One region of the Mesorhizobium sp. WSM4844 genome, then DNA from elsewhere that is predicted to be linked to it. Evidence: riboswitches for the same ligand, from Rfam matches in the RefSeq annotation. Region 1 holds a riboswitch; the other holds the start of a gene.
The links. Region 1 has a riboswitch for thiamine pyrophosphate ahead of thiC (phosphomethylpyrimidine synthase ThiC). Riboswitches for the same ligand answer to the same signal wherever they lie in the genome.

Region 1 (3,413 bases):
GCCTTCAGACATTGCGAAAAGCTGCCCGATGAGCAACGCGACCATTCTCAAGGTCGAGGGTCTGACCGTCGATTTTCTTTCGGACGATCAGCCGGTACGCGCCGTCGACGATGTCTCTTTCCACGTCAGCCGTGGCGAGACACTGGTGATCCTCGGCGAAAGCGGTTCGGGTAAGAGCGTCAGCACCAGCACGGTGATGGATCTCGTCGACTGTCCGCCAGGCGACATCGTGGCCGGCTCCTGCCTCTTCGACGGCGTCGAACTGTCAGGCCTCGGCGCCGAGGCGCGCCGAAGCATCAACGGCCGCAGGATTGCGATGATCTTTCAGGATCCGCTCGCCTATCTGAACCCGGTCTACACGGTGGGGCGCCAGATCGAGGAGGTCTATGAGAGCCACGGCGCAGAGAGCGGCAAGGGCGCACGCGCCAAGACGATAGAACTGCTTCGGCGGGTCGGCATTCCGGAGCCGCAAAACCGCGTCGACTTCTATCCGCATCAGTTCTCGGGCGGACAGCGCCAGCGCGTGATGATTGCCATGGCGATCGCGTTGAAACCGGACATCCTGATCGCCGATGAGCCGACGACCGCCCTGGACGTCAGCGTGCAAGCGCAGATCCTCGATCTGCTGCGCGATCTCCAGCGCGAAACCGGCATGGCGTTGATCATGATCACCCACGACCTCGAAGTCGCCGCGTCGATGGCGGACCGGATCATCGTCATGAACGGCGGCAAGGTCGTCGAGACAGGCATCGCCAGGGAGGTGTTCAGCAATCCGCAGCACCCCTATACGCGCCGCCTCATCGCCGCCCTGCCCCACGGCAACGCAGCGGAGGCGCCGAACAGGCGTTCGACGGCGATCGCCGGCGAGACGCTGCTCAAGGTGGAACATCTCACCAAGCACTATGAGCTTGCTTCCGGAGCTTTCAGCAGCAAGCGGACGTTCAAGGCGGTGGACGACATAAGCTTCGAGGTCAGGAGAGGAGAAACGCTCGGCATCGTCGGCGAGTCCGGGTCCGGCAAATCGAGCGTCGCGCGCATGCTGTTGGGGCTGAACGCGCCAAGCGCCGGCAAGGCGGTCTTTGCCGGTGAGAACATCTTCGACATGAATGGGAAGCGCCTCATGGCGTTTCGGCGCAAGGTCCAGATGGTCTTCCAGGATCCGTACGGATCGATGAATCCGCGCATGCGCGTTTATTCGATCATTTCCGAACCCTGGGTGATCCACCGCGATATCCTGCCGAAGGACAGGTGGAAGGCTCGCGTGGCAGAGCTGCTGGAATTGGTGGGGCTGTTGCCGGAGCACGCCGAGCGCTACCCGCACCAGTTTTCCGGCGGCCAGCGACAGCGCATCGCCATTGCGCGCGCACTTGCCAGCGAGCCGGAACTGATCGTCTGCGACGAGGCGGTTTCGGCGCTCGACGTCTCTATCCAGGCGCAGGTGATCGACCTTTTGGCCGACCTCAGGACGAGGCTCGGCCTCTCCTATATTTTCATCACCCACGATCTGCCGATCGTGCGCCATTTTGCCGACCGGATCATGGTCATGAAAGACGGACGGATTGTCGAGGAAGGCCAAACCGCGGCGCTGTTCGGGGCGCCTCGCCACGACTATACGCAAAGCCTGCTGCAGGCTGTGCCGCAGCCCAAATGGCTTACGCAGGCTCAATAGTTCCTGGATATCGGCCTCGATTGTCCGCGCGCGCCCAGCTAGCGTTGCCGACTGATGGGCCGAATGCGCTTGACAAAATGGCGATCGCCCGCTCAATTTGACCCATTCACCAGGGGGGTCCCGGCAAGGGGCTGAGATACTGCTGGCTTTCGCGGCGCAGTGACCCGTTGAACCTGATCCAGTTCATACTGGCGTAGGGACGGTGCAAGCGCTTTGCGGGAGTCCATGCCCGAAAACCTGTAAGCAGGCAGACCAAAGCGTCTTTTCATCCTTCCGGCACAGAACTGGGTCTCCAATGCATGAGCAAAGGAGCCTCAAAATGAATGCCATTTCTCCAGCCGTCTCAACGGGACCGCTGCCTGCCTCACGGAAAATCCACAAGTCCGGCGTCCTCTATCCGCACATCAAAGTGCCGATGCGGGAAATCGCCGTCCATCCGACGGCAGGCGAACCGCCTGTCACCGTTTACGATCCGTCCGGCCCCTATACGGACCCGACTGTCGAAACCAGCATCGAAAAGGGCCTCGCCAGGTTTCGCCATGAGTGGGTTACGGCACGCGGCGACGTCGAATTCCACGATGGCCGCAGTGTCAGGCCGGAGGACAACGGCTTTGCGTCAGGTGAGCGCCTGACCCCGGAATTTCCCGTGCGCCACCGGCCGCTAAAGGCAAAAACGGGCAAAGCGGTGACGCAGCTTGCCTATGCGCGCGCCGGGATCATCACCCCCGAAATGGAGTTCGTCGCCATTCGCGAGAATCTCGGCCGCGAGAGCTTACGCGGCGGGATACAGCGCGACGGCAACTCTTTCGGCGCGGCGATCCCGGACTTCGTCACGCCGGAATTCGTGCGCGACGAGATAGCGCGCGGACGGGCTATCATTCCCTCCAACATCAACCACCCGGAGAGCGAGCCGATGATCATCGGCCGCAATTTCCTGGTCAAGATCAATGCCAATATCGGCAATTCAGCCGTCACCTCGTCGATGGCCGAAGAAGTCGAAAAAATGGTCTGGGCGATCCGCTGGGGAGCCGACACCGTCATGGACCTGTCGACCGGTCGCAACATCCACAACATCCGCGAATGGATCGTCCGCAATTCGCCTGTGCCGATCGGAACCGTGCCGCTCTACCAGGCGCTTGAGAAGGTCGGAGGGATCGCCGAGGACCTGACCTGGGAAATCTACCGCGATACGCTGATCGAACAGGCCGAACAGGGCGTCGACTATTTCACCATCCATGCCGGTGTGCGGCTGCACTACATCCCGCTGACGGTCGACCGGGTCACCGGCATCGTGTCGCGCGGCGGCTCCATCATGGCCAAGTGGTGCCTGCATCATCACCGCGAAAGCTTCCTCTACGAGCATTTCGAGGAAATCTGCGACATCTGCCGCGCTTACGACGTGTCGTTCTCGCTCGGCGACGGCCTTCGTCCCGGCTCGATCGCCGACGCCAACGACGCGGCGCAGTTCGCCGAACTGGAAACGCTCGGCGAGTTGACAAAGGTCGCCTGGGCCAAGGATTGCCAGGTCATGATCGAGGGGCCGGGCCATGTTCCGATGCACAAGATCAAGGAGAACATGGACAGGCAGCTCGAAGTCTGCGGCGAGGCGCCCTTCTACACGCTTGGGCCGCTGACCACCGACATCGCACCCGGCTACGACCACATCACCTCAGGCATCGGCGCGGCGATGATCGGCTGGTACGGCACGGCGATGCTCTGCTATGTCACGCCCAAGGAACATCTC
Region 2 (3,413 bases), on a different contig from region 1:
CCCAACGCTATCAGGCAGCGTCCTTCGACGAGGGCGCGTATCTGCAGATCGAGGTTGCCGGCATCACCAAATCAGGTGCGAAGAACCCGTTGGCGAAACAGTTCCTGACTTTCATGACCGGGCCGAAATTCCAGGATGTCATTCCCGAGACCAACTGGATGTTCCCTGCCGGCAAGACCGAGAAGCCGCTCAATCCGGCTTTCGACAAGCTCGTCAAGCCGACCAAGACGTTGCTGTTAAGCCCCGAAGAGGTCGCCGCCAACCGCAAGGCCTGGGTCGACGAGTGGCTGTCGGTGATGAGCAAGTAGGACTTAGATTTCTGCATGGTGTTCGCTCCACGCCACCCCCCTCTGGCCTGCCGGCCATCTCCCCCACAAGGGGGGAGATTGGAAGCTTCACCCTCGCCTCAATCCTTCGACTGTTGCGATTGGCGAAAGCGGAAGTGACATCCGATCTCCCCCCTGGAGGGGGAGATGGCCGGCAGGCCAGAGGGGGGTGGCGTGGAGCGAACACCATGCAGAAATCTAAGTCCTACTTGCTCATCACCGACAGCCACTCGTCGACCCAGGCCTTGCGGTTGGCGGCGACCTCTTCGGGGCTTAACAGCAACGTCTTGGTCGGCTTGACGAGCTTGTCGAAAGCCGGATTGAGCGGCTTCTCGGTCTTGCCGGCAGGGAACATCCAGTTGGTCTCGGGAATGACATCCTGGAATTTCGGCCCGGTCATGAAAGTCAGGAACTGTTTCGCCAACGGGTTCTTCGCACCTGATTTGGTGATGCCGGCAACCTCGATCTGCAGATACGCGCCCTCGTCGAAGGACGCTGCCTGATAGCGTTGGGTGTTTTCGGCGACCATGTGATAGGCCGGCGACGTGGTATAGGACAGCACCATCGGCGCCTCGCCCTTGGTGAACAGGCCGTAGGCCTCGCTCCAGCCCGGCGTCACGGTGAGCACCTTTGCCTTAAGCTTGGCCCAGGCTTCGGGCGCCTTGTCGCCATAAACCGACTTCACCCACAACAGCAGGCCGAGACCGGGCGTCGAGGTGCGCGGATCCTGAATGACGATCTTTTCATCGGCATTGCCCTCGACCAATTCCTTCAGGCTCTTCGGCGGCGTCTTCAGCTTTTCGGTGTCGTAGACGACGGCGAAATAACCATAGTCGAACGGCACGAAAATATCGTCGCTCCAGCCGCCCGGCACCTTGACGTCGATGACGGCACCATGCGGCGAAAACAGGCCGGTGGCCTTGGCTTCCGCTGTCAGATTGGTGTCGAGGCCGAGCACGATGTCGGCCTTGGTCGCGGCCCCTTCCAGCCTGACGCGGTTGAGCAGGGCGACGCCGTCGGCGACCGCGACGAATTCGAGAATACAGCCGCATTCGGCCTCGAACGCCTTCTTGACCGCCGGGCCTGGACCCCATTCGGCGGTGAAGCTCTCATAGGTATAGACGGTGAGTTTTTCCTGCGCGGATGCCGGCCCGGTGCCGGCGAGAACGGTCGCCGCGAGCAGCACTGCCGAAACAAGTGTGTATAAAAACGTGCGCATCGGCGCCTCCTTCGTTGGCGTTGAAGGGAATTGAGGCGTCGGGTTGTCCGAAACGTCTAATCCCTCCGCCGGTACAAACCGGATCAGGTTCAGCGGGTTGGCAGGTTGCCTCTCAGCCGGTCCGCGAAGATCGCGTCCAGCACCCCGTTAGAGCGCTTCGACACATAGGCCCGGCCCATCTGCGGCGCAAGCGGAAGTTTGCCGGGCATCCAGACCGCGGCCTTCCGTTTCGCAAGCAGGGCTGGTAAGGGCCACGCATATGAGCAAATTCACCATCCTGCTTGGCGGCGACCTTATCCGCACGCCGCTGCTCGACCGCCAGGTCGAAGGCACTCGTGTCATCGCCGCCGACGCCGGCATCAGCCATGCCCGGACTCTGCGCCTGACGCCGGAACTCTGGGTCGGCGACTTCGATTCGGTGCCGGCGAATTTGCCGGACGAGCTCGCCGCCGTGCCGCGCCAGGTGTTTCCGGCAGAAAAGGACAAGACCGACGGCGAACTGGCTATCGCCGCCGCGCTCGAACGCGGCGCGACCAGCCTCGTGCTCGCCGGCGCGTTCGGCGGCAAGCGCACCGACCACGCCTTCCTGCACCTGGCGCTCGGCGTCCGGCTGGCCGAGGCAGGGACAGAGGTGCTTTTGACCAGTGGCGCACAAGAAGGCGTGCCCTTGCTTCCCGGAAAGGCCGGCTTCGACTACGCCGACGGCACGCTGTTTTCGATTCTCGGCTTCTCCGACCTTGCCGGTCTGACCGTGACCGGCGCCAAATGGCCGCTGAATCATGTCGAGGTGGCGTTCGGCTCGTCGCTGACCATTTCCAACGAGGTCAAGGGCCGGCTCGAAGTCGCGCTGGGCAGCGGCCGCGCGCTGTTGCTCGCCCATCCATTCCCCCTACCTGAAAGCTGACATGGCGCCGCCGCTTCTCAATCTCGACGGGATAAAACTGACCTTCGGTGGCACGCCGCTGCTCGACGGGACGGAACTGACGGCGTCGGCGGGCGACAAGATCGCTCTGGTCGGCCGCAACGGCTCGGGCAAGTCGACGTTGCTGAAGATCGCTGCGGGATTGATCGAGCCGCAGGATGGCGAGGTGTTCCGCCAGCCTTCGGCAACAGTGCGCTACCTGCCGCAAATGCCCGACATGGATGGTTTCGCCAGCGTCCGCGCCTATGTCGAGGCGGGGCTCGGACCCGCCGACGATCCCTACCGCGCCACCTATCTGATGGAGCATCTCGGCCTGTCCGGCGAGGAACGGCCGAACGATCTTTCCGGCGGCGAAGCCCGCCGTGCTGCCCTGGCCCGCGTCATGGCGCCGGAGCCCGACATTCTCCTCCTCGATGAGCCGACCAACCATCTCGACCTGTCGGTCATCGAATGGCTGGAGGAGGAGCTTGCCCGCACCTCTTCGGCGCTGATCGTCATCTCGCACGACCGCCGCTTCCTCGAGCGCGTGTCGCGCGCCACCGTCTGGCTCGATCGTGGCCAGACCCGCAGGCTGGACAAGGGTTTTGGTCATTTCGAGGAATGGCGCGACACCGTGCTGGAAGAAGAAGAGCGCGAGCAGCACAAGCTTGGCCGCCAGATCGTGCGCGAGGAGCACTGGCTGCGCTATGGCGTGACGGCAAGGCGCAAGCGCAACATGCGCCGGCTCGGCGAACTACAGACCATGCGCCAGCGCTTTCGCGGCCATCGCGGCGCCGAGGGTGCGGCGACCATGGTGGCCAGCGACGCCGCCGAATCCGGCAAGCTGGTGATCGAGGCCAGGAACATCGAGAAGAGCTTTGGCGACCTCACCGTGGTCAGGGGTTTCTCGACCCGCATCCAGCGCGGTGACCGCGTCGGCCTGGTCGGCCCGAACGGCGCCGGAAAG

Region 2: it holds a riboswitch for thiamine pyrophosphate, as region 1 does, so the genes downstream of both, thiB (thiamine ABC transporter substrate binding subunit) here and thiC (phosphomethylpyrimidine synthase ThiC) in region 1, are expected to answer to the same signal.

What each region holds. Positions count from the first base shown of each region.
Region 1 is NZ_JBVVQB010000007.1:72,759-76,171, reverse strand. Features, by position in the region: gene AC0L2A_RS08735 (ABC transporter permease) at 1-32, shown strand, start outside; gene AC0L2A_RS08730 (ABC transporter ATP-binding protein) at 29-1,669, shown strand; TPP riboswitch at 1,771-1,887, shown strand; gene thiC (phosphomethylpyrimidine synthase ThiC) at 1,989-3,413, shown strand, end outside.
Region 2 is NZ_JBVVQB010000002.1:4,819-8,231, forward strand. Features, by position in the region: gene thiB (thiamine ABC transporter substrate binding subunit) at 1-308, shown strand, start outside; gene thiB (thiamine ABC transporter substrate binding subunit) at 532-1,545, opposite strand; TPP riboswitch at 1,589-1,702, opposite strand; gene AC0L2A_RS02170 (thiamine diphosphokinase) at 1,805-2,449, shown strand; gene AC0L2A_RS02175 (ABC-F family ATP-binding cassette domain-containing protein) at 2,451-3,413, shown strand, end outside.